DNA from 2 places in the Paenibacillus sp. 01T443 genome. Region 2 is predicted to be linked to the other one. Evidence: predicted binding sites of a transcription regulator. Region 2 holds the regulator's gene; the other holds the start of a gene.
What was found. The regulator NrdR, encoded in region 2, represses ribonucleotide reductase genes. The targets are predictions, from matches to a motif close to AACACNATATATNGTGTT.

Region 1: a site for NrdR is predicted at 13,134-13,151, ahead of AC1DLI_RS16115 (adenosylcobalamin-dependent ribonucleoside-diphosphate reductase). Genes of this name have one in related genera too.

What each region holds. Positions count from the first base shown of each region.
Region 1 covers NZ_JBFTPE010000008.1:486,022-501,753, reverse strand. Annotated here, with positions in the region: gene AC1DLI_RS16205 (hypothetical protein) at 1-289, opposite strand, end outside; gene AC1DLI_RS16200 (xanthine phosphoribosyltransferase) at 564-1,133, shown strand; gene AC1DLI_RS16195 (hypothetical protein) at 1,216-1,536, shown strand; gene AC1DLI_RS16190 (hypothetical protein) at 1,664-1,888, shown strand; gene AC1DLI_RS16185 (CapA family protein) at 2,038-3,018, opposite strand; gene AC1DLI_RS16180 (SIMPL domain-containing protein) at 3,121-3,786, shown strand; gene AC1DLI_RS16175 (hypothetical protein) at 3,888-4,412, opposite strand; gene AC1DLI_RS16170 (metallophosphatase) at 4,630-5,286, shown strand; gene AC1DLI_RS16165 (hypothetical protein) at 5,374-5,757, shown strand; tRNA gene AC1DLI_RS16160 (tRNA-Leu) at 5,860-5,943, opposite strand; gene AC1DLI_RS16155 (xanthine phosphoribosyltransferase) at 6,026-6,628, shown strand; gene AC1DLI_RS16150 (Rrf2 family transcriptional regulator) at 6,708-7,136, shown strand; gene AC1DLI_RS16145 (divergent polysaccharide deacetylase family protein) at 7,255-8,154, shown strand; gene AC1DLI_RS16140 (N-acetylmuramoyl-L-alanine amidase family protein) at 8,119-8,820, opposite strand; gene AC1DLI_RS16135 (YqzE family protein) at 8,957-9,151, shown strand; gene AC1DLI_RS16130 (hypothetical protein) at 9,142-10,035, opposite strand; gene AC1DLI_RS16125 (YqhG family protein) at 10,160-11,119, opposite strand; gene AC1DLI_RS16120 (DEAD/DEAH box helicase) at 11,116-12,936, opposite strand; gene AC1DLI_RS16115 (adenosylcobalamin-dependent ribonucleoside-diphosphate reductase) at 13,215-15,732, shown strand, end outside.
Region 2 covers NZ_JBFTPE010000011.1:24,758-42,044, forward strand. Annotated here, with positions in the region: gene AC1DLI_RS21260 (DoxX family protein) at 97-465, opposite strand; tRNA gene AC1DLI_RS21265 (tRNA-Ala) at 788-863, opposite strand; gene nrdR (transcriptional regulator NrdR) at 907-1,389, opposite strand; gene AC1DLI_RS21275 (alpha/beta-type small acid-soluble spore protein) at 1,532-1,750, shown strand; gene AC1DLI_RS21280 (lytic transglycosylase domain-containing protein) at 1,859-2,425, opposite strand; gene coaE (dephospho-CoA kinase) at 2,422-3,018, opposite strand; gene AC1DLI_RS21290 (MntP/YtaF family protein) at 3,034-3,750, opposite strand; gene mutM (DNA-formamidopyrimidine glycosylase) at 3,904-4,734, opposite strand; gene polA (DNA polymerase I) at 4,783-7,461, opposite strand; gene AC1DLI_RS21305 (EAL domain-containing protein) at 7,564-8,790, opposite strand; gene AC1DLI_RS21310 (GGDEF domain-containing protein) at 8,787-10,319, opposite strand; gene phoU (phosphate signaling complex protein PhoU) at 10,565-11,224, opposite strand; gene pstB (phosphate ABC transporter ATP-binding protein PstB) at 11,276-12,031, opposite strand; gene pstA (phosphate ABC transporter permease PstA) at 12,076-12,951, opposite strand; gene pstC (phosphate ABC transporter permease subunit PstC) at 12,953-13,816, opposite strand; gene AC1DLI_RS21335 (PstS family phosphate ABC transporter substrate-binding protein) at 14,006-15,007, opposite strand; gene AC1DLI_RS21340 (methyl-accepting chemotaxis protein) at 15,107-16,360, opposite strand; gene AC1DLI_RS21345 (beta-galactosidase) at 16,667-17,287, opposite strand, start outside.

The sequences.
Region 1 (15,732 bases), on a different contig from region 2:
TTACTGGAGCCTTCGAATCTTTCTCATCGCGAACCGTCGAGGTTTCAGCGCTTGTGCCGCTAGTCGTATCTACACGGTTTATATGCGGCTCATTCGTCTGAAGCTCGTTGTCTGCCTGCTCAGAATATGTTTTCTGAGGGGTGTCAGGGTCGGTCTGAGGAGTGGTTGTAATAACCGTATAAGATGGTTCTTCGGGAGAAGCGCTTTGGCAGCCGGCGAGTAAAATGACAAGCGCGGAGGCAGCCGCAAGCATGACGGTTTTTGTCTGCTCTGTGCGATAAGGGATCATATTTTGCACTCCTTTCTTACTATATATTACATCGGAATTGAAGCATTTAATTATAAATTACAAATGCAGCGAATAGGCTGTAGGCATGAAAAGATACTAAACTATTAGACGCTGCTTTGTGGAAAAAGTTGCTCTTTTTTTCCGATGATTTGAAAATCTACCTTAAAAATACTCCGTTTATTTTTGGTTTCAGATTGAACCCTTCCATAGGGTTGCACTTTTTGCCTGACCTATGGTACGTTAACAAAAAGGATTTTGGTGGAGGTAATGAAAGATGGAAAATTTAAAAAAACGCATTTTAGCAGAATCGTCCGTACTGTCGAGTAACGTGCTGCGGATGGATGCTTTGATCAACCACCAGGTCGACCCTGAATTGACAATGGAAATGGGACAAGAATTCGCTAGACGCTTCGCAGAGGAGCATATTACAAAGGTGATCACAGTGGAATCTTCTGGAATTCCAGCTGCTTATGCAACTGCTTATACGCTGGGTGTACCGCTTGTATTTGCGCGTCGAAAGAAGACGCTGATCGCTGATCCGGATGCCTATATTGAACGCGTGCCTTCCTTTACCAAAGGAATGGTAACGGATATTATGGTTTCCAAACAGTTTCTAACGGCTGAGGACAGGGTACTATTTATTGACGACATTATCGCGAATGGCGATGCCGCACGCGGACTAATCAAGATCATAGAGCGTTCGGGCGCAACTTTAATTGGGCTTGGCGTCGTCGTCGAGAAGTCATTCCAAGCCGGTGGAAGAACATTGCGGGAGCAAGGGATTCGTGTGGAACCGCTCGTTCGAATTTCATCACTAGATAACGGTGAAATAAAGTTTGAGTAGAATGTTCCAGTACAAATGCTCTTTTCCCATCCGGCAATATCGCTTATAATGATACAGTAGTGATCGAGGGGAGGCACAGGTTATGGGGGAAATGTCTGCAGAGTTTATGTATACGAAGCTAAGCGCTGCCAAGGTCCACTTTGAGCGTGCACTAGATTGTAAACATACGGAATTTGATGATTTGTATCCTTATATGATTGAGCATCCACAGTTTTTTTGGTACAAACGTTATGTGGCATGGTCGGAGCTGTTGACGATTGTAAAGCTGTGCGACGAATTGTCCATTGAATGGCGGGATCAGTTCACTGACCGTCAGAGCGAATATATCGGCAAACGCGTGATGTCATCGCGAGTTTTGGATGAATGGTATGAAACCAATGATGCAAAAGAGCATGCAGGTTAGCTGAACGTTTGCTAGGTTCATTAATTCTTATTTATATTTTCAAACCAGCCTCAATGTTATGCGCGAGCATCCATTGAGGTTTTTCCATACAATCGGAGCTTTAACTTAGAAACAGGAGGAAATGAATATGGTAAGCGAAGAGCAATTGGACAAATTTCGTGTAAGCGGCGAAACCATAAGGGTAGTAAGAGACGCTATGGAAGCAAACGATGTTCACGGCATTGTCGTTGCTTGGGATGATTCCTCTGTTGTTATTCGTCGTCCTAGCCGCCGTGTAGTAAAGCTCAGCCGCTCATACAGCTACGGACCGGTATCGGAGGAGCGTACAAATCCTTTTGAAGATGCTACATAAGGAGCCTCGATAGTTAGATTTTGGTGCAGCAAGTAGCAAGAGAGCCTCTGGTCAATCGGTGACGGAGGCTCTTTGCTGTATCGTTGAAGTTAAATGTTTAAGTTCAGTAACCGAGCTAACGCAGCTTGGCATGCGGAAGCAGCTGACCGCTAGCGGTAGCTAGAGACGGGAACGAGCCTATAGGTTGGTTTTCCTCCGGGTTTTGAATGCTTGGTAATTGTACGGATGCGGCCGACACGCGTGATGTCGGTTGCTCCTTTGCTGTTTTTCGTTATCGTCAGCTTCAGTATCATGGCGCGAGTGGTATGCTTATTATTGAAAATCTTTGAAGATAGGAAATTGCCTAGCGAATAAGCCGCAACTCTCGTTTTGGTTACGCCATACTTGTCCTTCACCTTTCTTTTAACGACGGGCTGTAAGACATGAGGGTGAGCGCCTAGAATGGCGTTAGCCCCGTGTTTGAAGCAATGGTCAACCAATCGCATTTGCGCTTTGTTCTGTTTGAGTTTGAACTCCCGTCCAAAATGGAGACAGACGATGACAAAATCGCATTTCTTTTTGATACGGTTAATATCGGATGCTATTTTTTTGGACTGAATCCGGTTAACCAGATAGGATTTGGCAACAGGCATTCTATTCGTTCCGTACGTATAGGATAGAATACCGATATCGATGCCTTTGACGCGCATAATTAATAAGCGTCTAGCCTCCTTTTGCGAGCGTGCGGTGCCTGTATGCTTAAGGCCGTGACGGTCAAGGACGTTCAACGTGCGCTTGATGCCGTATTCGCCCCCGTCGGCACAATGATTATTGGCTGTCGTCATGACATCGAAGCCGGTATGCTTAAGTGTCGAAGCAAGCTCGTCTGGGCAATTGAACATCGGATAGCCGGTGCGCTTGCTGCGTCGTTCGTATCGCCCGAGTCGACTCGGATTGCCGCCGAACCAAGGCGTCCCGGAGAAGGTCGTCTCCAAATTACCGATCAATAAATCGTTATTTTTTAGATGGGGTGCAACTCCTGCAAATATCGAACCGAAAGAATATTGATTTTTTTTGGATATTCTTGCGGAGTCGATAATCTTATTTTTCATGAGTAAATCCCCGACAGCTCCAATCGTGATCGTAGTCAATATCTCACCTCTTCTTGTAAGAATGTATTACTTTATTCGTGCCTACAGGAGATGCGCTCGGTATGTGCCTAGGGGCTAATAAAACTAATAAGGAGTCGTGCCATGAACGGATACCCTATGAAACAAGTTGGGAATAGTCACTCGTCAAGGAACGCTACCATTGAGGTAATTGGGGAAGGGACGGCAGCAGCACCCGCCGATCGAGCGATCGTCGTACTCGGGGCTGTGACGGAGGGCGCGGATTTGCGTTCAATTCAAGCTGAAAATGCCAATATTATCGCAGCAGTCATTGGATCATTGCTGAGACTGGGCATACCGCGCGACAAGCTGCAGACTCAGGAGTATCGCGTTGACACCATGTACGATTTTGTGGATGGAAAACAAATATTCCGAGGTTATCAAGTAACCAACCTGCTTCAGGTGACGGTAGATCAAGTTGATCAAACGGGGACTGTTGTGGATACGGCCGTTAGCAGCGGCGCCAACCATGTATCCAGCATCAGGCTTACGACTGCTAGGCCTGATATTTACGAGCATCAAGCCTTATCGCTTGCTGTGCGTGACGCTGCGCAAAGGGCGCTGACGATTGCTAATACACTCGGTGTTGTTTTAGCTAATGTGCCGCTCGAAGTGCAGCAGCTGCCGCTATCTGGAGGGCCCATCCCGATGTTTAAAGCAGCAGCATTCGCTGACAGTGCGGTTACGCCGATCGAGCCGGGGGCTTTAACGGTCAAAGCTTCCGTTCGAGCCGTATATGCTATTTTATAAGAGAGATGCATCACATTCCACGATGATCGATTAGTCGGAGTTAAAAGGAAAGAGCCTCTGGCCGATAGGTGACAGAGGCTCTTTCCTTTTTTGTTGAACTTTTAAGTTCCGTTGACGATGAATTCAACTTCGATTTTGTCCAGCTGCTGGATAGCGTTTTGGAATTGCTCCTCGTATTTTGCAGGCTTATCCATTTGTGCCTCGGCCCAATAGAAAACAAGTATATTTGTTGATGAATAAATATGGGGTATCATCATGTCATATTGTTCTTTTTGTTTATTGAAATCCTCCAATCCGTTCATTCTTGCTTTCTCTGAATTAAATATGTAGACAGAAACCTTCTCTAATTTTGCAGGGTCAGTATTTTCGTTGGGTCTGCCAACGGTAAACCGATTCGGTTTAACATTGTTCAAAATCCAATCGTTTTTTTCCTCATAAGGCATTAATTCAAGTCCTTCCGATTGCAATACACCTTTAAAATCCTCCAATTCCAGCTTTACTGCAGATTCTTTGCCTTCTGTATTGCTTTTATTGCTGAAGGGCTGCTCCGTTTCATGTTCCGTGCCTGCATTTAAACATCCCGTTAACGCTAGCAGCAGCGTACATGCTATCCAAACATATTTCACAATGAGCTCCTCCTTTATCCTGTTGAGACAGACGATAAAAAGAGGCAATAAGTTGCATTAATTCTTATGCTGAAATTCCAGTATATGGTACTATGGATATGTTAAAAAGAATCGAAGCTAACGCCTATCCTATCAGCCGAATTAGTTGAAAAAGAATTGAAGGAGTGGTTTCTTTATTGCTATCTATATAACTGGAGACATTCACGGTTCTGTCAGCGTGGGACAACGTTTTAACACAAAAAATTTTCCTTTAGGTAAAATACTGACAAAGACTGATTATGTAATCATAGTTGGTGATTTTGGGTTGATTTGGGCAGATGATAATGAAGATAAATATTGGCTCAAGTGGTTAAGTGGTAAACCTTGGACGACATTATTTATAGATGGGAATCATGAGAATTTCAATTTATTGGAGTCATTTCCGATTGAATCATGGAACGGTGGTAACGTCCATAAAATCACACCCAGCATTTTTCATTTGATGCGAGGACAGGTATTTGAAATGGACGGTAAGAAATTTTTTACTTTCGGCGGAGCTGCTTCACATGATAAGGATTATCGTAAACTCGATAAATCTTGGTGGACCAGGGAAATGCCGTCCGTAGAAGAGTATGAAGTAGGATTGCAGTGCCTTGATAAAAATGACTGGAAAGTAGACTATGTACTGACACATACATGCTCATATGACGCGTTACAAACACTTTCGCTATGTTATGGTTTGAATCACGTTGAGGCGGATCAAATGCACATGTATTTCACTGAAATAAAATTCAAATTAGCATATAAGAAGTGGTTTTTTGGTCATTTTCACAAAAATATTGAATTACCTGATAATCAGTGTTTATTATATAACAACATTGTAATGATAGATTGAGATGAGTGAATGCAATGGGAGTTTTTTCCTAGACCTATATACCCACAGAAGATATAATTGTGGTAATTATAGGATAGGGGATAAAGAATGAAGAAGCTGCATGTTATTTTTGGAATTATTGCAATCACAGTCTTATTATCTGGCTGCAACTCTGGCGTTACCAATAGCGCGAATGAAGCGCCAACAAATTCACCAATCGTAGAGGAAACAGATACAGAAAAGTCATCTGAGGATTCCTCGCTGTTTATCGAAACTCCATCAGGCTCAAGCAGCTCAAACGAAGAATTGCCTTACTCGGAGGAAGAATTAAAGTCAGATCCGAGAGCGCCGTCAACGAATATTGAAGATTATAATTCTGACGGAGAATACGTACCAGCGGATGGAATAAGTGATGATCCTGGAGATTACAATGCGAATGGTATAGGAGGAAAAAGCTGCAATAAGCATCAAAAAAACCACTTCCTATCATGAATTTAATATCATGACAATAAGTGGTTTGAATTTATAAGTTGATTTCTAATATTGACCACTAGATTAAATATCGTCTAGAATAGTCATAAATGCTAATAAGGATGCGGTCGAGAGGACTCGAACCTCCACGGCTGTTACACCACTAGAACCTGAATCTAGCGCGTCTGCCAATTCCGCCACGACCGCATAACTTGTTTCAACAGTAGACATCTTATCATGAATATGATGGAATTGTCAACATTATCTTATAAAAATGGAGGAAGCCGCTGTGAAACAATTAGAGCAAAAGATTTTGGAGGAAGGGATAGTTTTAAACGATAATGTACTGAAGGTAGATTCCTTCCTAAATCATCAGGTAGACCCGCAGCTGATGTTCAGCATCGGCCAAACCTTTGCCGAACTTTTTGCAGGGAAAGAGATTACGAAGGTGATTACGCTGGAATCGTCAGGTATTGCTCCGGCAGTCATGGCTGCGCTGCAAATGAATGTGCCTCTGATCTTCGCGCGTAAGCGTAAGTCGCTCACCCTTAAAGATGATCTGTATACGGAAAAAATATTCTCTTTCACGAAGCAGGAGGAGAGTGAGGTTACGGTATCACGCAAGTTTTTGGAAGCAAAGGACCGCGTGCTGATTATCGATGATTTTCTTGCAAATGGCGATGCGGCGCTTGGGTTAGCTCGAATCGTAGAACAAGCGGGAGCTTCCGTTGCAGGTATCGGCATCGTAATCGAGAAGGCCTTCCAGCCAGGGCGAAATAAGCTGATCGAGCTTGGCTATCTTGTACATTCCTTGGCAAGAATATCGTCTCTATCGGGCGGGAAAGTAACCTTTGCACCAGATTTAGCAGCAGTAGACAGCACAGTTGATTGACAATGCAAGCGGCATGTAACTATAATGCTTACATGATGATCGTTTAGGATAAGTTAATTAAAGACAGGCGGTGATAGCGTTGACTAGCAATAGGTTTGCAGTAGCGGTTCATATTATGACGTTACTCGAGACGAGTAAGGCAGCAAGACTGACATCAGACATTATCGCTGGCAGCGTGAATACCAACCCTGTCGTAATCCGAAGAATTATGGGCTTACTGAATAAAGCGGGTCTTGTCGCGACAAGCGCAGGCATTGCAGGTGCTGTCATTACAAGGCCGGCAAATGAGATTACGCTTTACGATATCTACAACGCTGTCCATAATAACGGGCAAGATGAGCTGTTCGCCATTCACGAGAAGCCGAATCCGGCATGCACGGTAGGCCGCCACATTCAGTCTTCACTTGAAACGGCCTTTAATGAAGCGCAGAAGGCGATGGAGAACAAGCTGGCGAGTATTACGCTGGAGCAAATTACACAAGATGTCATGAGTAAGACGGACGAATAAGAAGAAATAGATGGAGAGGCCAAGCAAAGGCCTCTTTTTTGTATTCTCTGCAAGTTTTAGCATATTTTCCAGCCTATTCACAAACAATGATATTAAAAGATGAGAGGCGTGTGCAGCAATGAGAATGCAGCAGGACAGTGTGGTTGGAAAAACAAAGCTGGCGATACATCAATTGAAGAAGCGGTTCCCCGTGAGGACAACTGCGGCGATTGTTCTTTTTGGCGTTATAATGGCTGCCGGAAGCCCGAACAGCTTTGAGATTTCCGCGAGTCGCGCAATAACACACGCACAAACTGCTGGAGAGGAAGAAGTGCGTACGGTCGCGGTAGTCATAGATGATTTCGGAAACGGAATGAATGGAACGGCTGAGATGATGAAGCTTCCGATCAAAATTACGGCTGCAATCATGCCATTTATGCCCACAACGAAGCAGGACGCGGAGGAAGCGCATAAACATGGTCATGACGTAATTGTTCATATGCCGATGGAACCGAACAAGGGTCTTAGAAAGTGGCTGGGACCAGGCGCTTTAACGACGGATCTTAGCGATGAAGATGTGCGGAGACGTGTTGAGAATGCGATTGATGATGTGCCGTACGCGATCGGCATGAATAATCATATGGGCTCAAAGGTGACGGCGGACGAGAGGATGATGCGCATTGTACTTGGCGTGTGTAAGGAACGGGGTCTCTTTTTTCTAGATAGCCGGACAACCTATAAAACCGTAGTGCCAAAAATCGCAGCGGAACTCGGTGTTCCGATTGTTTCCAATGATGTGTTTCTCGATGATGTGTATACGGTCCAGCATATTTCAAAACAAATTAGCGTACTTCGCAAGCATCTAGAGTCGCATGTTAGCTGCATAACGATAGGTCATGTGGGACCGCCAGGGAAATTCACGGCATCGGTTCTCCAGCAGTCCATACCCGTTATGCAGCCAAACGTACAATTTGTTAAGCTTACAGCGCTAATTAGCGGTGGCTCAGTGAACGATCCACTTATACTGCCTAATTCCTGACGCAATCGCTTCAGCGACCTCTAATTGTCGCTTGGGGTCAGTCAGCATGCTGCGATCATGTTCGCTGCTAATAAAGCCCATTTCGACGATGACAGCTGGATTATGGACGCGTTTGAGCAAATAAAACGGCTTTCCTTCCCGCGGGAGGAAGGCCGTATTTTGCTGTCGGTTAAGCGCATCCTGTATGCAAAATGCAAGCAACGAGCTTTCTCCGCTGTTCTGATGCAGCACAAGTGGTCCTTTCTCCGAACTCTTTTTCGACCAATTCACATGCAAGCTTATGAGCAGCTCGTTGTCAATTTCTTCGGTAAGCTGCCGCCGCTGAGACAAATCCTTGCGATGTCTCGAGCGAGTGACATGCCAACGATTATCATCGCTCAACGCGTGATCACCTGTGCGATTAAGTACTGCGGGTATATTTTGGCTTCGTAAAATAAAATAAAGCTTTCGAGCTACTGCTAAATTAATGTCTTTCTCCAAAATATCAGCTGCGGAGGCTCCACCGTCAATGCCTCCATGACCTGCATCAATTATGATGGCGGTAGACGGCAGTGCCCAATCCTGCTTAGTGCCTACCGGAATTAGCGGCCACGCAAAAGCGCTGATCGAGCTGCTGAGCGCAGCAAGCCATATCGCGAGTAAGCTCATTGCCATTTTACGAAACATGCGAGTCATTCCTCCAGATCACTTTGACATACGGTTAGATTGTCTTTTTGATGGATAACTCATGCATGTTTACATTCGATTGCTGCAGGGCAAACTGATCTTATCATTTCATACGGAGCTAAAGGGGGAGCAGCAAATGGCAAAAGGCGATGAGTACGTGAAATTTATGACGGAGAAATTTGTGGCATATATAGAGACACCGAGGGAAGAGCGGAGGCAATCAAGAACATCAGCCAAAGCGCGAAGAGAGCCTTGGCTGACGCGTTGGTTCGGTTGGGGACCTATGAGTATTATGCTTTGGTGGCGGGGACGCGCAGAGCGTCAACGGTAAAAGTGGCCAAGTTCAATTAGCAGCGGGACCGGAATATAACGCCGGTCTGATCCATCCTCGCCTGCTTCAAGAGCGACATAAATCTGGCCGCTGTTCCATTTGTTATAACCAACAACGGACCAAACATACAGCATTTGACCTTCGAACAGCTCAGCAGTATAACGGAGCTGTTCTTTTTTGTTGATTTTTGTGAATAAGGATGAATATGCAGATGCACTGAGTGCTATCGGTAGATTTGTTAACCACGGAAGCTTGTCATAAGCATTGAATGAGGGCAATGATACATGTTTTAAAAGCGTTGCTTTTGCACCGATTTGCATATGCTCTAGATTAGTCGGCATTATTGATTCGGCAGCCAGCCAGTCGTTTTCCTGAATAGGAAGGCTTTCGCCGCTGGCACCATCGGTATAATAGGTATCCTGCTCAGATGCCACCTTCCAGGCTGCGAGCAGGGGGTTAACATATAAAGCTTCAATTGTGGAGGCGGGTTGCAGCAGCTCAAGCTGCAGAACGGATTTAGAAAGCGTGCCTTCATCAAATGGAGGTCTGCTGCTTGTCCCATACTCACCGAGCTGGTAACCGCCCGACTCTACTGCGTGGACAATGAGGTAACCGACCGTAAGTTTATTTTGCTTAACAAGCACTAACCAGCTGTGCGTACCTGGCCCAATCGGGGAAACGACAAGCGATGCTTGCTTCCAAGCTTGAAATGAAGGTTGGGACGCCAGTTCCGCTACCCATTGCTCGGCTTGCTGCTGTACAGGCTCATAGATGGTTGTCGGATTTGAAAGCGCTACCGCAGGCTGCGATTGTAAACCGCCGGAATAAAGGACAAGAGCGGTTAATACGCATGCCGCTGTCAGCTTAATAAATTTTTTTCGCATATTTTATCACCTCGTTGCTATTGTATCGGACATGCCCTAAGAAGGCTGTTATAACCTGTCACGTGATGGCGGTCTTTCGACCGCCTTTTTTTGACGTATCGCTGCGGATATCGTCTAATCCATGTCAGTCGATGCCTTCAAGATGAAAGATGCCGCAGTTAATGGCGGATGCAGTCACCCGAGGCTCGTACTGCCATTTTATTTCCGATTGCCGCTGCGCGAATTGCTCCTCGATCGCCGGCTTATTTTCTTCAAGCGCATTCTTAACAAGCGGTTCATAATAACCGCTTATTCGCTCAAGTTCCTCTTCAAGTCTTGCAGAGGCGCTCTCTGCCCAGCTGTAGTCATACGCGCGAAGCTTTCGTTCAAGCGCTTGCTCCACAATGCCAAGCGCTTTGTTGAAGGAGAGACCGTTTTTGGTAATATGAATATTCGCAGGCAGACGGGGTGTAAGCTTATGGGTGAGCAACCGGTCATAAAACTGCTCCACGATCTGTCCAGTCGCAAGCGATACGCCGAAGCAATGGATTTCCTCGCGTTTGCGGTCGCATGCAAATTCAACGCGCATATTGACGCCGAGCCACGCGGTATACGGCGTGGATGAAAAAGGATTGCTGCTCCGCTTATCGGGCTCTTGAAACAAATAAACGAAGCTGCCCTTCGCTTTCGCAGCGTCAAAGAGCATATCAAGCTTACGTGCGCCAAAAAACAAGTCCTCGCGCGGCACCCGGGCAGGAGCGGCGAGATTGCCATGAATGAAGCCGAGCGAGCGTCCAAGAGCGGCATTCGCAGCCTCATTTTGAGCGTTTTCTGCGGCATTCAGCTGGATGGCTGCTGTTTCTTCTTTTTTGGCTTCCTCGGCTGCGTCATATTTGTTTTTGTCTGTAACGAACAGGAAGGTCATCGTCTCTGGTTCAGCGTTGACCCTGTCCACGAAGCTCCAATAATACGGACGGTTTGTCAGCTCGCGATCTGCGAGAGGAGAGAGCTTGACCGTAAAGTGGCTGGGTGATTTCTCTAAAATGGAACACTCTGTCGCCTCTAAATATCGATTTACAAATTTGTGCACCTGCTTCTCGTTCAAGGCTGCACCTCCACGGTTTGTCCAAGCGTATCCAAATTAACAAGCAGATCGGGGCCGGGCAGCGGGTTTTCGCCAATCAGTACCTCTTCCCGGATTCGGCTGAGCGAGGAGCCCAAATGATTGATTTTCTGTTTCAAATCGGTCTCATTGCCGGATTCAAGCAGCATTTTGGCAAGGCGCTGCTCCAATGAGCCATCGCCCTTCTCGAAGCGCTCTAGAATATGGTCAAGCTCACCAATCACTAGCTCGAACAGATTGATCTTTTCATGCAATAAATTTACGATATGCTCTTCGATGGTGCCGATGGTGCACAGATTGTATATTTTCACGTCTTCTGTTTGGCCTAGGCGATGCACGCGGCCAATACGCTGCTCAACTCTCATGGGATTCCATGGTAGATCAAAGTTAATCATATGGTGGCAAAATTGAAGATTGATGCCTTCGCCGCCAGCTTCCGTAGCGATCAGGATTTGTGCGCGGCCGCGGAACAAATCCATCATCCAATCCTTTTTACCCCGGTTCATGCCGCCTCGGTAAGGAACGGCGATCATGTTCTGCGCGCGGAAAAACTGCAGTAAATATTCTTGGGTAGCCCGGTACTCGGTAAAGATAATAACCTTGTCATTCATTTCTTTGACAAGCTCCATCGCTTTTTCTGCTTTCGTATTTGCTTTAATACTGCGGATTTTCTCCACAAGCTCCCAAATTTTTGGACGCATAGGGGAGTCCTCGGCTGTTTTCTTGAATAGATTAACGAGTGTTAAAAAAACGGCGTCCCGGCTGCTGCACACCTCGCGCTGCAGCGTAACGAGAGAGAGCATGCTGGACAAATCGCCGCCGCTTTCTTCGTATCTCTCCTTTACAAATCCGGTTACCGCATCATAGAGAGCCTTCTCATCCTCGGATAAGGTGAGCGGGATGTTTTTGACAAAACGTTTCGTGAAATGAATGCCGCCGTCACCTCGGCGGTTGCGGATCATCACGCCGGAGAGCGCTTCCTGCAGCTGATCTTCATTTTTTGGCACACGTTTATCGACGACAAAATTAGCGGCAAAGTCGCTTAAACCGCCAAGCTGACCCGGCTTGAGCAGCGTGATGAGATTGAACAGCTCATCCATATCGTTTTGAATCGGCGTGGCAGTCAGCAGCAGGCAATATTTTTTGCGTAAAAGATTAGCAAACTGATAGTTCGTCGTTTTCTTGTTTTTCAGTTTATGTGCCTCGTCAATAATGATGAGGTCGTAGTCCGTTCCGAGAACAAGCTCGCGGTGCGGTTCCCTCTTTGCGGTATCGATGGATGCAACCACAACATCATAGCCCCAGGTATGCGCTTTTTTCTGGGCTACGGCAGAAATACCAAACTTTTGATTAAGCTCTCGCACCCATTGCAGGACAAGTGAGGCTGGTACGAGAATTAACACGCGTTTTGCTAATCCGCGTACGATATATTCTTTGAGAACGAGCCCCGCTTCTATCGTTTTGCCGAGACCAACCTCATCAGCAAGAATCGCGCGTCCGCCCATTTCGTGAACAACCTTGCGCGCCGTGCTGATTTGATGCGGCATCGGCTCGAAGGATGGCAGCGATCGCAGGCACAGCAGCTGCTCGAAGCTTTCGATTCGTTTCGCCTGCTCAGCCTCCATCGCGAGCTGATATAACGTCCAATCATCCCATGGACCGCCCCGCGTCAAACGGTTTTGCAGCTCATCAAACCATGAGCGGTCACATTGCAGATCGACAAGTGGATGAAGCTTACGGGTTGCGATAGTGTGTCCCGCTTCGGCCGAGGCAGCCTGCGGCGTTGTATGGAATGTCATCTGGTCCAGCTCCTTCCGCAGTAAAAGGGATAAGTTGTAATCAGTATTACCCTTTCATCCAATAATAATAAGATGATGCTTAAAAAAGAGTATGGACAAGAAAAAGAATGAGAAAGGGCATGTAAGCGGCTGGGATTGTTATTTTCAGCCATATACAAGCATGAAAATCAATATGTAGTATAGTATAATCGTTTTATCACACAATATATTGTGCTATATGCATATCATAGCTATACATATGCTTGCAGCGCGGTAGTTCGAAGGAGGAATCATCTACGATGGAGACGTCTAACGTAAAACGACTTGAGGGGCTAAGCGAAAAAATATTTTTGGACCGCTACGCTTGGAAAAATGCCGATACAAGCAATACAAAGGTAGGGGATATCGTGCTCGTCCTGACGAAAGACGATCCGAAGTTCCCGGTGAAGGAAGTCGGAGAAGTGATCGTGCGCGAAGGCAGCGTGGTGACGGTAAGGCTTAGAAGCGGAGAGCAAGTGAAGTCTAGCATCGAGAAGCTAACGCTGACGATCGAGAAGACGCCAGAGGAAATGTGGGATCGACTAGCCGGCGCCATGGCCTCGGTTGAGAGTGAACCGGAGAAGAAGAAGGAATGGCAGGAGCGATTTAGATATATTTTGGATGATTGGAAGCTCGTTCCCGGCGGACGAATTGCTGCGGGCGCAGGCGCAAGCGAGGAGCTGACTTTATTTAATTGTTACGTCATCCCATCACCGAAGGACAGCCGCGGAGGGATTATGACTACCCTATCGGAAATGACTGAAATCATGGCACGCGGCGGTGGGGTAGGGATGAATCTATCTTCGCTGCGACCGCGCCGAGCAATTGTGGCCGGGGTTAATGGTTCATCTAGCGGCGCGGTTTCATGGGGAGGATTATTTAGCTATACAACGGGGTTAATCGAACAGGGCGGCAGCCGCAGAGGCGCCTTGATGCTTATGTTGAATGATTGGCATCCGGATATATTGGAATTCATCACGGTCAAGCAAACGATGGGCCAAGTCACGAATGCTAATTTATCGGTTTGCGTAAGCAACGCTTTCATGCAGGCGGTGAAGGAAGATCTGGATTGGGAGCTTGTTTTCCCGGATACGAAGGAAGCAGGATATGACGAGCTGTGGAATGGCGATCTAGAGGAATGGAAACGTCTTGGCCGAAAAATTATTTCTTACAAAACGGTGCGCGCCCGCGAGATTTGGCAAGCCATAATCGAATCGGCTTGGAAATCTGCCGAGCCTGGCGTTGTTTTCATGGAATATTATAATCAAATGTCGAACAGCTGGTATTTTAATCCGATTATTAGTACAAATCCATGCGGGGAACAAGGCTTGCCGGGGTGGGGAGTATGCAACTTATCGGCGGTGAACCTATCTAAGTTTTACGATGAGGAGAGGCATGACGTCGCTTGGGAGGAGCTAGGCAAAGTGACAAGGTGGTCGGTACGGTTTCTGGATAATGTTATCGACAAGACCCCTTATCATTTTGAAGAAAATGAACGCAACCAAAAGCTGGAGCGACGCATTGGTCTCGGTACGATGGGGCTGGCAGAGCTTATGATTAAGCTGCGCATTCGTTATGGCAGTGCGGAATCCTTGGACTTTTTGGATAAGCTGTACGCTTTTATGGCTAGAGAATCGTATTTGGCATCCACAGAAATTGCCGCAGAGAAAGGATCATTCCAAGCCTTTGATGCAGACAAATATGTAAAAAGCGGTTTTATGAAGCATATGATTGAACAATTCCCGGAGATCGGAGAGGCTGTTGCCGATAAGGGAATGCGCAATGTGACCGTTATTACGCAGGCGCCTACCGGAAGCACGGGGACCATGGTCGGAACCTCGACTGGCATTGAGCCTTATTTTGCATTCGAATATTACCGTCAGAGCCGTCTTGGCTACGACAAGCAGGATGTTCCTATTGCGGCGGAATGGAAGGAATCGCATCCAGGCGAGGAGCTGCCCGAATATTTTGTAACATCGATGAGCTTGTCCGCCGAGGATCATATCCGAGTGCAGGCGACGATTCAGCGCTGGGTAGACAGCTCAATCTCAAAAACGGCGAATTGTCCTGCGGACTTTACAATAGAAGAAACAGGGCGGCTGTATGAGCTGGCATTTGAGCTGGGATGCAAAGGCGTGACCATTTACCGGGATGGCAGCCGAGATGTGCAGGTGCTTTCAACGACGAAGGATGAGGGACCTGAGAATAAAGCGGGAGTAACGGCGAGTGAACAACAATCTGCAGCTTTATCGTCGCCGGATGTGGAAAGCGAGAATTATTTTGACGCTGATTTGGTAGAAACGGCAGTCCCGGCGATTCAATCGGAGCGGGTACTCGATAAGCAATATAAACGAAGACCGCAGGTGCTGAGAGGTGCAACCTATAAGGTGAACACGCCATTTGGCATGGCTTATATTACGATTAACGATCTGAATGGCACGCCTGGCGAAATCTTTTTGAACGTAGGGAAAGCTGGCTCTGATGTATTTGCGATGGCTGAAGCATTGGGTCGCGTTTGTTCTTTGTTTCTGCGTTATGGCGATCACGGAAACAAAGTTAAACTGCTAATTAAACACTTGAAAGGGATAGGCGGCTCAGGAGCGATCGGGTTTGGCGCTAATCGGGTAGAGTCCATTGCCGATGCCGTAGCCAAATCGCTGGAGATCCATATGGAGAGCGGGGAGGAGCAATCTGCTGCTGCTGAGCATGTTATTCCCTTGAAGACTGAGAGTAAGAACTATCAGGCAGTCGAAGGCTCTTCCAGAGATTTATGCCCTT
Region 2 (17,287 bases):
TATTTGGTGGAGCCTAGGGGGGATCGAACCCCCGTCCTCATCACAGCCAGCGATGCGCTCTCCCACCATTAAGTATTCACTACCATAGATATGAACTTACCCAAAAAGATGGGGTAGTTCGTCTGCATATAAAATTACTACTGCAGCAGCTATCAAGAGATTCAATAAGGCCGGTATCACTTTTCCGATCGGATGTTTGACTCTGAAATGCGAGAAACAAGCCAATAGCATCATAATGCCTATCAATATTCCGGTCCATGCGGCAATCCCAGGATACCAGTAGCCGATAATGAGTCCTATGCATCCAACAATTTGAACGTAGCCCGTAATGACGCGGAACCATTGAGGCAGCTTAATCGAATCAAACAGTTCGACCTGATGCTTGGCTCCCGCAATCTTGCTTCCGCCAAAAAAGGCCATGGAGAAAAGCAGCCAACTTTGAAGAACGATGGTTAGTATATGCATTTGAACCCTCTTCCTTATTAATTTATTTTTATACGACACCGTTCAGTGTCCTATTTCATAATATAACACCATAACGTGTCCTGTAAAGCAATAATTTTGATGTATTGGGTGGAAACCTTCTCAATTGGCCAATTTGGATTCTTAATAAGCGGCATGCCAGCCTGTTAGATTCAGACGCCGTGCTCGTCCCGTTTGTAGTTATTGCTTTGAAGTTTACCATCCACTCCCTGTGCGCGGACTGAACCCCGGGATTCATCCCCTTCGAGCTTCCACCAATAAAACAGAAAACCACGTCCAGAGGACGTGGTTGATTTTGTTTTTTTGGTGGAGCCTAGGGGGATCGAACCCCTGACCTCTTGCATGCCATGCAAGCGCTCTCCCAGCTGAGCTAAGGCCCCAAATGACGACAAGATTGATCTTAACATACGGTCCTAAGATCTGTCAATCTTTATCTATCATACTGTTAAGCGGATGCTTGGAGAGCAGGTTGTTGAGCTCCTTCATGAACATATCGATATCTTTGAATTGGCGATACACGGATGCGAAGCGGACATAGGCTACCTCGTCTACCGGATACAGCTCATTCATCACGATGGAACCGATATCACTGCTATCGACCTCGGCATGTGCAGTCGTGCGAAGCTCCTTCTCCACCTCGGATACGATAACCTCCAGTCGCTCTACAGGCACCGGACGTTTCTCGCAGGCCCGAATAAGACCGCGTAATATTTTGTCACGGCTGAATTCCTCGCGGCTGCCGTCCTTCTTGATGACGATTAGAGGCGTTTCTTCAATCATTTCAAAGGTCGTGAAGCGGCGGCTGCACTTTTCACATTCACGGCGGCGGCGAATTGATTTGTTTTCGTTGGCCGGTCTAGAGTCTAATACTTTCGTACCGGCATAGTCGCAATATGGGCATTTCATGATGCGGTTAGCCTCCTTTCTTTGTCGAAAAGCCTTTGAAAATCAGCTCTTCAAAAATAATTTTAATTTCCATGTAATTCCTGTAATGAAGTTTTGATTTTTGCACATAATACTTTTACCAACCGCAAGGAGGTGAACATACATGAGCGCATCCCGCAGCAGTAACCAACTGGTAGTGCCACAAGCGACAGCTGCCCTTGATCAAATGAAATTTGAAGTTGCTCAAGAGCTAGGCATCGCAATTCCGCAAGACGGATACTACGGCAACATGGCTACAAAAGACGCAGGCTCCATCGGGGGATACATTACCCGTCGCCTAGTGCAAATTGCCGAGCAATCCCTTGCTGGTCAATACAAATAATGATTCATTAAAAGTTGTATGAATAACGGAAGCTTTGGCTGGGCCTGTCCTTGAAGAGACAGGCCTCCAAGGCTTCATTGTATTTTCGCATTCGCAATTGCTTGTCCATCAGAAAGTCGGATACAAATCCTTATACTTATTATAATAGTAAATGACCCGCTGTACATAGTGTCTAGTCTCACCGAACGGTATTTCCTTCACCGACTCGATCGTTCCATCCCATACGCCGGTATCCAGCCATTTCCGAACATTGCCTGGACCTGCATTGTACGCAGCTACGGCGGCAATTTTATTCTGATCAAACTGTTGGTTCAAAGATTGTAAATACCAGGAGCCAACCTCAATGCTAACATCTGCCCGGTGCCGAAGCGTATCCTCCGTTACATCCTTAAAGCCCGCTTTTTGAACGACCCACTCCGCCGTATCAGGCATAATTTGCATTAAGCCCAAAGCGCCCTTCTTCGAATCCCGGCCTGTCCGATAATTGGTTTCGCTGCGAATAATCGCAGCAACCAAATGGGGCTCAACTCCGTAATTTGATGCGCTTGCCCGAATATCATCCTTAAACTTAACGGGGTACATCCAAGTGCCAAGCCAATCGGATTTAAGGAACAGAATCGTCATTAATCCGAGCAGCAGCAACAGCAATACTCTTTTCTTCAGCAGCACTCTCATGGCAAGCACTGACTTTTCCAAAATTCGTTCAGTTGCCGCTTCGTCTCCGCAAGCGAACCGCTGTTATCAATTACCCAATCCGCTTTACTGCGCTTTTGCTCGATATCCATTTGCAGCGAGACTCTTCGAATGGCTTCTTCCTCTGAAACTTGGTTTCTTTCCATTAATCGAACCTTCTGTATCTCCGCAGGCACGTATACGACCATTATGCCATCGTAGAGATGCTCCTGCTTGGTCTCGTACAAAAGCGGGATGTCCGCTACGATTAACCGTTCGGGGAACTGCTCCGCATAGGTATGTATTTTTGCTTGCATACGCTCCCGAATAGCAGGATGCGTAATCGCTTCGAGCTTTGCTAGCGAGTCTTTGTCCCGAAATACAATTTCACCTAGTGCCTTACGGTTAAGCGAACCATCCGCCTCAAGTACGGCTTGTCCGAACGTAGAGGCTATTGCCTCTAGTGCCTGTTCACCTGGAAGCACAACCTCTCTTGCGACTTGATCGGCATCGACCAGCAGCGCACCGCGTTCCACGAGCAAGCTCGCGATAGTGCTTTTACCGCTGGCAATACCGCCGGTTAATCCGATTTTCATCCATTTCACCTCAAATTATAACAACTTCATGATTCCCATCATGATTAATAATATGCCTGGCAGTAAAGATAATGTTTGCATGCCTCTCCAAGAAGAGAAACGAAAACCAAAACGGATACCGCCGACTAAGAAAATCGCACTCGCAGCCGCTATCATTAAAGCTGTTAGCAGCGGAGGCAAACCGATCAATGCAGCACCGAGTCCTGCTCCGAAAGCATCAAGAGATAATGCAACGCCGAGCATGACCGCTTCCGATGCAGAAATGGTCCCCGATTTGTCGACATCCGCTGCCTGCGGCGTTCGCAAAATTTGAATGACCAGCCCAAGGCGTTTCAGTTCCACCATGACGACAAGCGCAGCGCTTGCGATTTCTCCGGCATGCGTTCTCACACTGCCTTCAGCGGCTTCTACGCTCTCTCGGCCGGATGCGTCTGCAGCTGCGTTTGCCTCATCATTGCGTTTTCCTCGCCTAAGCTGCAGAAGCGCCCAGCCACCGATCAGCATCAGCACGCATGCGCCAATGAGACGCGCAACGAATTCGGATAGAAAGCCGGTCAGCCAGCCTCCTACCTGCATGGACAGATAAATAATCAGACCAGAGCAGCAAGCAATGATAAGAACCGACAGCAACGGGATGCGGATTCTCCGCAAGCCATAGGTAACACCAACACCAAATCCATCTAAACTAACGGCAAAAGCAAGAACTAACAGCGAAGCAACATGCGCGAACAATCGTTAAGTCCCTCCCCGCACGGCGGTTATCCGGCTCACGTTAACGCTGTGAGTAGACATCCGCCTATTGTTCGTAACACACCTATCATATGCGGGGAGTATTTGTCTGTGCATGTCGATTAAGAAATGCTATTGCTCCGTTCCTTTCACTGATCAGGATAATGGCTGGCATTTATTGCAAATATGCGTGCCCCTGCCACCTACGACAAATTTAAAAATCGGTTTGGAGCAGGTCGGACAAGGCTCGTCCTTCTTGCCATAAACGAGCAGCTGATGCTGGAACATCCCCATCTCACCTTGCCCGTTTACATAAGATTTAATCGATGAGCCGCCCGCCTCAACGGCATTCGCAAGCGTAGAACGAATGGCTTCGTATAGCCGCTTCCACTCTGCCGGCTTTAATGTATTAGGCGTGCGTTCGGGATGAATGCGAGCTTGAAACAATGCTTCATCCACATAAATGTTACCCAATCCGACGATATGCTCTTGATTGAGCAGCAGCGGCTTGATCTTCGTCGCACGCTTCTCCAGCTTGCTGCGCAGCGCTTCAAGAGTAAAGGACGGCTCAAGCGGTTCTATGCCCAGCTTGTTAAGCGGGGGGAGCTCCAGCTCCTGCCCGGCTTGGAACAAATGCATCGTGCCGAACTGGCGCACATCCTTATAACGAAGATCCGTTCCATCCTCGAAATGAAAGATCACATGCGTATGCCGTTCGATCGGCTCATCCGACGCAAATACACCATAACGTCCTTCCATTCGCAAATGCGACACTAAAACCAACCCATCCAATAAGATTCGCAAAAATTTGCCGCGACGTTCAACGGTTTGAATCGTGTGTCCAACCAAGGCATCCGCAAATTGCTCTGGCTCTGCGGGACGCTGTATAATACGCGGGAGTCTGACGGTTACAGATTGGATCCGTTTTCCCGCTACAAGTTCAATTAATGTTCGTCTTACGGTTTCTACCTCTGGCAATTCAGGCATTTCTCCTCACCTCAACAACCATTATACCCGAAACTGCGCGCCAATGGGCTACTTTGCTTCATACCAATTGTCACCGAAGCTCATGTCCGCCTTCAGCGGAACATCGAGCTTGAGAGCTCCAGCCATAACCTCCGGCACAAGCGTCTTCATAAGCTCAAGCTCATCCTCCGGCACCTCGAATACGAGCTCATCGTGCACCTGAAGCAGCATGCGGCTCTTCAGCTTGCGCTCGCGCAGCGTAGCATCCATATGCACCATCGCCAATTTAATAATATCGGCTGCTGTCCCTTGAATCGGCGTATTCATGGCTGTCCGCTCTGCAAAGGAGCGCAGGTTAAAGTTCGACGCGTTGATGTCATTCAAGTAACGTCTCCGCTCCAGCAGCGTCGCCACATAACCGTCACGCTTTGCCTGCAGGACAATGTCGCTCATATATTGACGGACGCCTTTAAACACTTCCTTATAATCCTCGATGAATTTGCCAGCCTCTTTACGCGTGATGCCAAGGTTCTGCGATAGACCGAAATCACTGATACCATATACGATACCAAAGTTGACCGCCTTAGCTGAGCGGCGCATATTGGAATCGACTTGATCAGCAGGTACGCCGAATACGTCCATCGCGGTCTTCGTATGAATATCCATGTCCTTAATAAAAGCTTCCTTCATGTTCGTATCGTCTGCGATATGCGCAAGCACCCGAAGCTCGATCTGCGAATAGTCGGCTGCTACAATGGACCAGCCGGGCTCAGACGGAACGAATGCTTTGCGGATTTGGCGTCCTTCTTCCAAGCGGATCGGAATATTCTGCAGGTTCGGGAACTGACTGCTTAGACGACCCGTAGCTGCAATCGTCTGGCGGTAATAGGTATGGATCTTGCCCGTTTCCTTGCGTACCTCCTTCAGCAGCCCTTCTACATAAGTGGACTGCAGCTTGGAGAGCTGGCGGTAATGCAGGATTAGCGGGATTATGTCATGATAAGGAGCGAGCTCCTCGAGCACCTCTGCATCTGTTGAATAGCCTGTTTTCGTCTTTTTCTTGGCGGGCAATCCAAGCTTCTCGAACAAAACCTCGCCAAGTTGCTTTGGAGAACCAATATTGAATTCCATGCCGGCGAGCTTGTACACATTGCTAATAATGGTCGTAAGCTGTCCCTCCAAATTACGGCCAAGCGCCTCCAGCTCCTCGGATTTCACCTTAATGCCCTGAAACTCCATACCGGCGAGGATACGTGACAAAGGATGCTCCATGTCAAAATAAAGCTTGCTCATCCCCGTATTGCATAGCTCATCGGTTAACAGCGGCACCAGCTTCCGAACTGCTTCCGCCTTCAGAGACAAATGCCGGTACAATGTATCCGAATCTGGCACTTTGAACTTCGCGCCTTTCCCGTATACAGCTTCATCCGGCGGCAGCATAGACAGCCCTTGTTTCTCGTTGATGCCGCTCAGCGTCTGGCTCGCTTCAGTTGGATCAAGCAGATAGGCGGCGAGCTGAACGTCGAATGCTGAACCCTCAAAGCTAATTCCGCTCCACTTAAGCGCAAGCTCCACCTTGTGCAGATCAAAGCCGTACTTCGGCTTGTCCGCTTGCTCCAGCCACTCACGAAGCTTCGCGGCGAAAGGCTGCTTAAGCACATGGAAGGGAAGGGCAAAAACCTCCTCCTCCGTGGCAATCGCGAGGCCTATCAGCTCCGCGTGATGCGGATTTTCGCCTATGGCTTCGATATACAAGCCGTTTTTGTCCGATTTCCCTAGCAGCCCGACCAGCTTAGCCAGCATCTCCGCATCATTATCAGTCTCGATAATTCGAATATTCAGATCAGCTGCCGCCGCCTGCGCTTCCTCTTCCATATCCCCTGCTTCCGCACCTAGCTGCAGCCGTTCGATCAATGATTTGAATTCGAGCTTGCGGAATGCATCCGCTAGCTTCGAGCCGTCATAGCCCGCATAGCGAATCTCTTCCATGCTCTTTTCAAAAGGTACCTCACGGAATATGGTCGCCAGCTTCTTGCTCATCGCGGCATCATCTTTATGATTCTCGATGTTTTCCTTCAGCTTGCCTTTGAGCTTGTCCAAATTGTCCAAGACGCCTTCAACCGAGCCATGCTCGTGCAGCAGCTTAAGCGCCGTCTTCTCGCCAACGCCGGGCACGCCTGGGATATTGTCGGAGACATCGCCCATGAGACCCTTTAAATCGATAATTTGCATTGGCACAAGGCCGTATTTCTCTTGAATGGCTTCGGGCGTGTACAAATCAACCTCGCTGACACCTTTGCGTGTAACCGCAATAGTCACCTTATCGGATGCAAGCTGGAGCATATCCTTGTCCCCGGTAACGACGAACGTCTCCACGCCCTGATCGTCTGCCGCTTTCGTAAGCGTTCCGATAATATCATCCGCTTCATAGCCTGACAGCTCGAACTGGGAAATATTGAAAGCATTCAGCAGATCCTTAAGCACCGGGAATTGCTCTGACAGCTCAGGCGGCGTCTTTTGTCTTCCGCCTTTGTATTCCGCATAACCTTCATGTCGGAACGTTATTTTGCCGGCATCAAAGGCAACCAGCACGTGTGTCGGCTTCTCTTGCTCAAGCAGCTTGAGCAGCATCGTCGTAAAACCGAATATCGCGTTCGTATGGTTGCCGGACGAATTCGTAAGCGGCGGGATTGCGAAAAACGCGCGGTAAATTATACTATTTCCATCAATGAGCATCCATTTTTCCATAAGGAATCAACACCTTCTTTATGTAGCATTCATACCTCCCAGTATACCACAAAATGGGCTTTTCCCAAGCATCACTGCCATAGGAAAGCCCATTACGTACTTTTATTGCTTAGGCAAATGGAAAGCTTCAGGCTTGCCTAAGAGATATCCTTGCGCATACTGGGCGCCCATCTCGCGCACCTTCGCTAGCTCCTCTTCGAGCTCAATGCCTTCGGCGATAATGGAGATGTCCATTTTGGCGGCAAGCTGGATCAACGTATACAAAATATGCTCCTTCATCTCATCGAGATGAATGTTCTGGATGATGGAACGGTCCACCTTCAAATAATCAGGCCGCAGCTCAACGACGGACTGCAAGGAAGAGTACCCTGCCCCAACATCATCGATCGCGATCTGGTAGCCTTGGCTGCGATAATGCTCAAGCGTTTTTTTTACCGTGCCGAAATCCGCAATTGCACTTCGTTCCGTAATCTCGAAGACGACATGATGCGGAGACAAGTGATGCTGCTCCAGCAGGCTTAGCGTTTGTCCAGGCGAAAAGCTTGGGTCTTCCATAATTTGCGCCATCACGTTTATAAACAGCTTCTGGTTTGGCAAAAGCGGGATACAGCCGTCGATTGCTTTCTCCCTTGCCAAGCGATCCAGTGAGTATGTCAATCCCTGCTGCTCGGCAAAGAGAAACAGCTCCAATGGCCCCCCGAACCAAGTCGTATCCTCCGTTCGCGTTAGTGCTTCGTAACCAAACACCTCTCCCGAACGCTGCAGCGAAACGATTGGCTGGTATACGGGCTTGATTAGTCGTTCGCCGATCAACCGGTCGATTGCCCGCCGCTTTAAGCTGCGCACCATTGCGCCTGCCGATTGGCCGTGCAAAATCGCTTTTTTCATTACCTCGTACCAAACCAAGCCGTCTGCTCCAAGCAAATCATTTGAGGAAACGGCAACCCCGGCATGAAGCTTCCTTTCCACGTTAAGCCGTTCCCCGCAGTCGAGTCCTTCAATAAAGCGCCGCTCCCAATCATGAGTATGCTTATGGGCAAGCTCAAGCAGCCAGCCCTCAAGCAGCGGCTGGCGACCTGCAGGCAATCGCAAATGAATGAATAAATCCTCCTTCATCCATTGCAAACCCTCATAAAGCATGGAGCTGCCAAATGCAGCTTTTGCCTCGTGCTCCGCAAAAACGCGCCATTTCTCCTGCAGCGAGCAATCGCGGCTCCTCTGATCGCCAGCTGGAAACTGCCACGACAAATATATAATGCCAAGATAGTCTGCGCTCTGGTTCTTCCCGCCTTTTAGCCGCCATATCTCACTAAGTTGTCTCAATTTCACTTTCGTTCCTCTCCATGATGCATTCCTGATATTTGATCCATGACACATACGCTGCCTTTAAGTGCTTTCGCTTGCTTTTTCAGCTTAGCCGCCAGCCGTGGGATCTCCTCCGTCGAAAGCGGCACCTTTCCATCCCACAACATGAGCGACAAAGAGAGCGTTACGCCCTCATGCTCAATTAGGTTGCCATTCCGATCTTCGACAGTGGTGATCTCGGCACCCCCATAGAAGGGTTTAATGCCTTGATCAAATTTTGTGATCAATGATTTGCATAAGCTTTCAGCAATAGAAGCCTTTGTCACCGCTATAAAATCATCCCCGCCGATATGACCGATAAAGTCAGCGCTGCCGCCGAACTGATCAAGCTCTCTCCGCAGTAATTCTCCGAGGTAGCGAATCAAATTATCGCCCATGCCAAAGCCAAAGCAATCGTTATACCATTTAAAATAGTCGAGATCCGCATAGATTACTGCAAGCGGCTCCGCTTGGCCGATTCGCCGCCGCAGCTCGAGCTGGATTTCCTCGTTCCCCGGCAAACCCGTAAGCGGATTAGCCGTGCGTGCTGCCTCCGTTCGGAGCGTCGTTATGCACTCCAGAATGGATCTAATCGAAGCAGCACCCGCCATCTGACCATCCTTCGTAATGAGAACTACATCGTAAAGCTGCGAAAAATCCCGCGCCATCGCCAGCTGCGATACATGCTCGACAGTCAGCTGTTCATCCACGATGAGCGGCTGATTGTTCATGATTCGCTCGACCGGCCTGTTCCAATAAAGCGGAAGCCCGAATTGGCCGGCCAGCATCTGATGCAGCTTCTCCTTCATTAGGATTCCGATCGGTTTTCCTTGGTCGACAATGACAGCGCCCTGCGCCTTTGCATTCGTATCAAACAAGTAAGCGACCTCCGATACTCTAGCCCTAGCAGGAAATATCGGAAACGGAACTGCGAGCGTGCCAATTCTTACGGATTTACTGTGAACCCCCGATAAATATTGGTTATGCGAGGACTCACTTGCTGCCGCGAGCTGTCCGAAGTTCACCTTGTCCAATCGGCTAACCGGGCTGGATTCCCTATGCTCCCTGCCAAGCGAGATATGATATGCGCTCTGCTCCATCGCATCCAGCAGCATCCGGTATACAACCGATTCCGAGGAACGGCCGGTAGCTGGAGGAAAAGCGGTAGACATCCCCATGCTGACCTCAGCTTCGCATTCTGCGGCGTTGTCCTTTCCGCCAGCTGCCCCAGCTTTCCGTAATCTGCCGTGCAACCGCTCCAACGCTTGTTCAATGACCTTGACGATCGGATCATCCTCTTGCCGGCGATCAAACAAAAAGAAGTAGTCCCACTCAAGCCGTTGACGCCAAAAGAGTCTTTGCTCTCCGCTCTCCCAAAGATGCAATGCAGCTTCTGACAAGGCATGCCCTAATCGGAAGCGAACATAGATAACACCGATGCCGCCCTCATCCCAGCGCTCTTTGATGGTGCGGAGCATATCTCGATTGAATAAACCAATCCCGACTCCATTCATGATATTCCCCTCGTTCGACTAGCTTCTATTTCTGTCCTTTGTCACTTACTTTAGCACTCAATTGTGAATGGAGATGCATGAAAGGATTAAATCCCGGTAAAATTCGACATTTTTTTCACTCCGTATGTGCTGAAAGGCTTAAATGGCAAAGGCCGTTCGGCAGAAGCACATTAAGCTGTCAGATTTAACAAAAAAACCGTCCAAGCGCTTTGGCTTCGACGGTCTTAAGTATCGTTTACCTCATTTTATACGTTCAAATCCGGTCTATTACCTGTCACGAGATAAACGACGCTCTCGCCGATGTTCGTTGCGTGATCACCGAACCGCTCCAAATAACGTCCGACAAAGCTCAGCAATGACGATTGCGTGATGTTGCGGGGATTTTCCATCATAAGTGAATAGAGCTCACGGGTAATTTGTCCGTAAAGGGCATCAACCTGATCGTCGTCCTTCGCCATTTTGTACGCCAAATCCACGTTCTCCTGAATGAAGGATTGAATGGATTCATACGTCATCAATTGAACGATTTCTGCCATGCGTGGCAAATCGATCAACGGCTTAATCAGCTCCTGTCCTTCTAGGCGCAGGACAACCTTAGCGATATCGACAGCAAGATCGCCCATCCGCTCCAAATCACTCGCAATTTTGAATGCGGACAAAATCCGGCGCAAATCCTTGGCTACCGGCTGCTGCGTAGCAATAAGCTTCGAGCCGATTTCCGTAATTTTCTCTTCCATTTGGTTCAGTGTCGGGTCCTTCTCGATGACCTTCTTGGCGCGGGCAACGTCAACGGACTTTAGCGCCTCCATCGATTCTACCAACGCATTCTCTACGAATGTACCCATGTCGATCAACAGGTTATGAAGATGCTCAAGTCCTTGGTCAAATTCTTTACGTGCGGCCATCACAACGGCATTCCTCCTACAATATAAGTTACTTCCATGACTGACCGCGGCTTAGCCGAAGCGACCGCTAATGTAATCCTCCGTGCGTTGATCTGTGGGATTGGAGAACAGCTTCTCTGTATCCGAGTATTCAACGACTTCTCCATTTAGGAAAAACACGGTTTGGTTCGATACGCGGGCTGCCTGATGCATGTTATGAGTAACCATCACGATCGTATATTTATCCTTCAGTTCTTGGGCAAGCTCTTCAATCTTGAGCGTGGAAATCGGATCCAGGGCAGAGGTCGCCTCATCCATGAGCAAAATATTGGGATTCACGGCAAGTGCGCGGGCAATGCACAAACGCTGCTGCTGTCCGCCGGAGAGACCGAAGGCTGAGCGTTTCAAATGATCCTTTACTTCGTCCCAGAGCACAGCTGATTTCAAGCTCGTTTCTACGATCTCGTCAAGCTCCCGTTTGCTTGTAATCCCATGCAAGCGAGGTCCGTATGCGACATTATCATAAATCGACTTCGGGAAAGGGTTCGGCTGCTGGAACACCATGCCTACCTTTTTGCGAAGCGTCTCTACGTCCACTTCATTGGAATAAATCTCGGTTCCGCCGATAGCGATACCGCCCTCGATGCGAGTGCCTGGAATCATGTCATTCATACGGTTCAGCGTACGAAGCAGCGTTGATTTGCCGCAGCCGGAAGGTCCAATGAAAGCTGTGATCGCTTTCTCCGGAATCGTCAGCGTTACGTCCTTCAAAGCGTGGAAAGCGCCGTAAAACAAATTCAGCTTGTTAATATTAATAAGTGCTTCCATATCGTTTTCCTCCTAAAATGGTATGCTCCTGCCAGCGATGCTCATTAAACGTTTTTCTGATATTTATTGCGAAGCAATATAGCCGAGAAATTCATCAACAGCAGCAGCGCTAGCAAAACGATAATACCGCTGGCCGCCAGCTCCTTGAACTCAAGCTGAGGCTTAGACAACCAGTTGTACACTTGAATTGGAATAACCGTAAACGAATCCTTGAGACCCTCTGGCAAAAATGCGACATAAGTCAGTGCCCCGATCATAACGAGCGGTGCCGTCTCGCCAATCGCCCGCGACATGGCAAGAATAACGCCAGTCAGAACGCCTGGAAGCGCAGAGGGCATAACCGAACGGGACACGGTTTGCCATTTGGTCGCGCCGAGCGCAAACGAAGCATCGCGGCGTGATTTCGGAACGGCGCGGATCGCTTCCTGCGCCGATACGATAATAATAGGAAGCACGAGCAGCGTCATCGTGAGCGCGCCGGCGATGAGACTGCGGTCAAGCGCGAGCAGACGGACGAACAGGGTCAAACCCAAAATCCCGTACACGATGGATGGAACGCCCGCAAGCGTACTGATATTAAGCTGAATCATCCGGGTGATACGGCCCTTCTTCGCATATTCTTCGAGATAAATGGCCGCTCCCACTCCGAAAATAAACGAAATTGGCGCCATAATAAGCAGCATATAAATCGTACCGACGAGCGCGGATTTCATTCCCGAGCCATCGGCCTTGCGGGATGGGAAGTTCGTGAATAAATCAGGCTGAAGCCTTGAAATACCGTCGATCAAAATGTCTATGATTAGCGCACATAACGCGAGCACGCCGATTGAGGTTGCCACGACGAACAGCATATGAAGCATCCAGTCCGTTTTCCGCCGACTCGCAATTTGCTTGCGATTCGCATCTTGAAATATGTTCATCTTAGTACTCCTCTCTGAATTTTCTTGCGATATACTGGGCAAGAATATTGAGCAGGAACGTAATGACGAACAACGTCATGCCGACCGCGAAGATCGATCCGTACTCAACCGTTCCGTGCGGCGTATCTCCAAGGCTGACCTGAACGATATAAGCCGTCATGGTCTGGATACTATCGAGCGGATTAGCGGTCATATTAGGCGTGGAGCCCGCTGCCACTGTAACGATCATCGTTTCGCCGATCGCCCGTGAGAAAGCGAGAACCGCTGAAGCTACGATACCGGAGAAAGCAGCTGGCACAACGATTTTCAAAGCAACCTCGAAGCGTGTTGCTCCAAGAGCATATGCGCCATCGCGCAGACTGCGCGGAACCGATGACATAGCATCCTCGCTTAGTGAGCTAACCATCGGAATGATCATAATACCGACTACGATACCGGCGCTTAATGCGTTGAACACGCCAGCGCTGTTGAATAGACTTTGGATAAGTGGCGTAACCAAACTTAAAGCGAAGTAGCCGTATACGATTGTCGGAACGCCTGCAAGCACCTCTAAAATAGGCTTAACGATTTTGCGAACCCGCTTCGGCGCATACTCCGATAAGTAAATGGCACTCGCAAGTCCTAGCGGAATAGCAACTAAACAGGCGATAAACGTAATCATAAGCGTGCCTGACAGGAGCGGAAGAACGCCGAAGCTTTTGGGCGCGATTAACGGTGACCATTTGGTCCCAAACAAGAAATCAAAAATCGGTATTTTCTGAAAAAACTGATAGGTTTCCGAGATGAGAGTGACGACAATACCTATCGTTGTAAGAACGGATACGGATGCACATAGAAACAATAGGATTGGCATCACTTTATTCATGATGCTTACGCGTTTATTTTTGAAATCATAGATTTCTTTGCTGGATGTTTGAGCCTTACTGACCGTTTGCAGCCCTTGCCTTGGCATTGCGGCGTCCTCCTTCTTGCCTTTACAATTCGTTTACATATGTGCCGAGAAAAATGTGATGTCCCTCGAGACACCACATTTTTTCACTCAGTCAGTTACTGTTTATTGGATTTTTGCTGCTTCTGTCGCGTACTGCTCATCTGGAAGGGCAACATAACCAACTTCACCAGCAAATGTTCCAATGTTATTGATGTAGTATTTCACAAATTCTTTTACTTCTGGACGCTCAAGCTCTTTATTGTTTGCATAGATGTATAGCGGACGGGACAATGGAGCGTAGCTGCCGTCTTTAATCGTGTCATAAGATGGCGTGATTGCGCCGCTGCCGCCGTCAATCGGAACAACTTTCAATTTGTCTTGATTTTCTTCATAGTAAGCAAAACCGAAGTAGCCGATTCCGTATTTGCTGCCGGATACGCCTTGAACGAGCGCGTTGTCATCTTCGGAGAAGCTGATTGCTTTATCGTTGCGAATGCCTGCTTTATCTAAAATTGCTTCGTTGAAATAGTCATAAGTTCCGGAATCAGCGCCTGGCGAGAACATCACGATTGGTTCAGCAGGGAAAGTATCACGAACATCTTTCCATGTTGTAACTGTGCTGCCAGTTAGGAAAATTTTGTTCAACTCTTCAACCGTCAAGTGGTCGATAAAATCATTGTCTTTGCTAACGACTACGGACAATCCGTCAAATGCTACGGAAAGCTCAGTGTACTCGATGCCTGCATCCTTACAAGCTGTTGCTTCTTCTTCTTTGATTGGACGGGAAGCATCTGCGATTGCGATCTCGCCTGCGCAAAATTGTTTGAAACCGCCGCCTGTGCCGGATACGCCGACTGGAACGCGTACATCCGTATGCTCTTTGTTGAATTCTTCAGCTGCTGCTTCAGTTAGCGGGAAAACTGTGCTTGAACCATCGATTTTAATTTCGCCTGACAATTTGACTGCATCTTCTGTTGGAGCGTTTGTTGCTGTGTTATTCGAAGCGCCTGTATTTTCTGAACCGTTATTTGCGCCGTTTGTATTATTTCCACATGCAGCCGCAAATGCCAGCAGCACCACCATCGACAACATCAAGATCCCCTTAAAGCCCTTTTTCTTCAACAACTCTACCACTCCTCTTATTTTTCTCTTAGGGTCATCCCCCGTGCCTCTTATACTACTAGCCGTTTGTAAACCTCGTATTCTGTTTTTGTAAACTCCATGTTAAAAATATGATTGCTGCAATTTTGCCATTTCGCCGGCTACATGAACGGACTGCTGATGCGCTTGCTCCGTCAATGAACCGATTAGCTGCGCGCTGTTCCGGTTATCCGCCGCTGCCCGGAACAAACGATTAAATGCGTCTACCGCTTCATTGACATTGGCTTCGCTTGCAATGGTCTCCGTTCGGCCGGTTTGCGCTAGATTCGCCGTTTGTGAAATAGCTTCTACGATGGTTCTCGTCAAGGTTGTGATTTCATTCGCGAATTTCTTCGTTTGGCCCGCGAGCTTCATCACTTCGCCGGCTACTACTGCAAAGCCGAGCCCATGCTCGCCTGCACGCGCTGCTTCTATAGAAGCATTAAGCGCAAGCAAATTGCTTTGCTCCGCAAGCTCTTTGATTAACAAGGACACTTTGCTGATGGAACCTGCTTCCGACTGCAGCTCGTTCATGCGTTTTTCTTGCAGCTGCGAGTTTGCGGCAATCGCATCAAATGCTTTCGTGACCTTATCCAGCTCGTTTTTGCCGCTTAGGGTTAAATCAACCATCTCCACAGACAAGGACTCGCCCTGCGCTGTGGATTCGCGAACGCTGCTAACTGCCTGTTCAATCTCCTTCACTCGCTGCTCTGCGGAGCGAATCGTGCTCATTTGGGCAGCAACCGCTTCCTGCTGCAGCATGCTGGACAGCTTAAGCAAGTCGGATACGGTCAAAACGCCAGCCAATCCGTTGTTAGCCGTGACGATGACGCAATCATAAAGGACGCTGTCATGACGGCTTAAGGCGCTGTCGATCAACCGCTGCGGCTCATCCTCATGGTCTACCAGCAAAGGTTCTGCATCCATCAGCTTCATAATTGGCTTATCATCATACAAGTCAGCGCTAAAGCGGTGACCCAGCTTCAAGAAGAAACGATTTCGCATCATTAATCCGATGGGAGTCCCTTGTTCGTCAGTCACAATGATACATTCGCTTTCCGGATGCTTTTTGAACACCGCGATCGTCTCCCGGCAGGTCCGCTCTGCCCCTATTGTCGGAGCTTGACGCAAAAAATGCTTCAAGCGTACAGTCTGAGACACGGCTGGCACTGGCTTTGCGGTAAGCTGCTGAGCCATTTGATCATTGGCTTGTCCAGCAGCCGTCTTCTCTACTTTTGCTTGCTGCGGATCTTTTCCGTTAAGTGGTGCTTTCGGATCAGTTTTCACATTTTTCTCGTTTACCAAGTGGTTCGTTTTATCCAGAACAGTCGCTGTCACTCCTCATCATCCTTCCTTCTATTTCCTTATTCACTCACTATAGGTCGGAAGCATCAACAGGAATAAGCAGAAATGTTATCGGAATGTTAAATTCGACAATATTTTTTTATATTCGATAAAATGATTCTTTTGGGAAACGCAAGCGTAAACGGCTGTCGCCGTCCTCTGTGGCAAAAGCAGTCGTTTCGCGGAGATATATAAGCATATTTATATGTGAAAACATATAAATTCTTATATATCAAAAAAAGCTGTGCGCAGCGTACAAGATCTTGTACGTTACACACAGCTTATTATGATGGATAATGCTTATTCGGAAACCCTTTTCAAAATACGGCAGCTGTAAGCGCCAAGATCGACGCTTTTCCCAGCCGCTTCCCCCGTTAACAAATCGGTATAGGCACGGCCATCTAGGGCAACCGAAGCCTCGTTCGCGCTAAAATTAGACACGAATACATAATCGCTTATGCCATCGGTACGCAGTTGTACAGTTACACCCTGCGGCAGCTCCGTATTCAGCACTTTCTTGATGCCCTCTTGCTTGACAATCCGCGCCAGCAGATCGTTTGTGAAGGCTGCTTCATTGCGGGAAGCAATATAGTAAGCCTTGCCCGCCCCCAGACGGTTAACCGTCAATGCCGGACGTCCAGCGTAAAAGTCTTCGCCGTATACAGCAAGCGCCTCTGCTCCCTCCAGATGGATGAGATCGCATAATTCGCGCGCCGTGTACTCGCCGCTCAGGCCAAGCGCGTTGCCGTCATTCAAAACGATGCGGTTGGAATCATGATCATGCAGAGAATCGATTTCCTCGGACCAAATCCCTAGCGTCTTCCGCAGAGGTCCCGGGAAGCCAGTCAGGAAGCATAAGTCATTCTCATCAACGATGCCTGTCCAGTAGGTAGCAACGAAAGTGCCGCCATTTTCGACGAA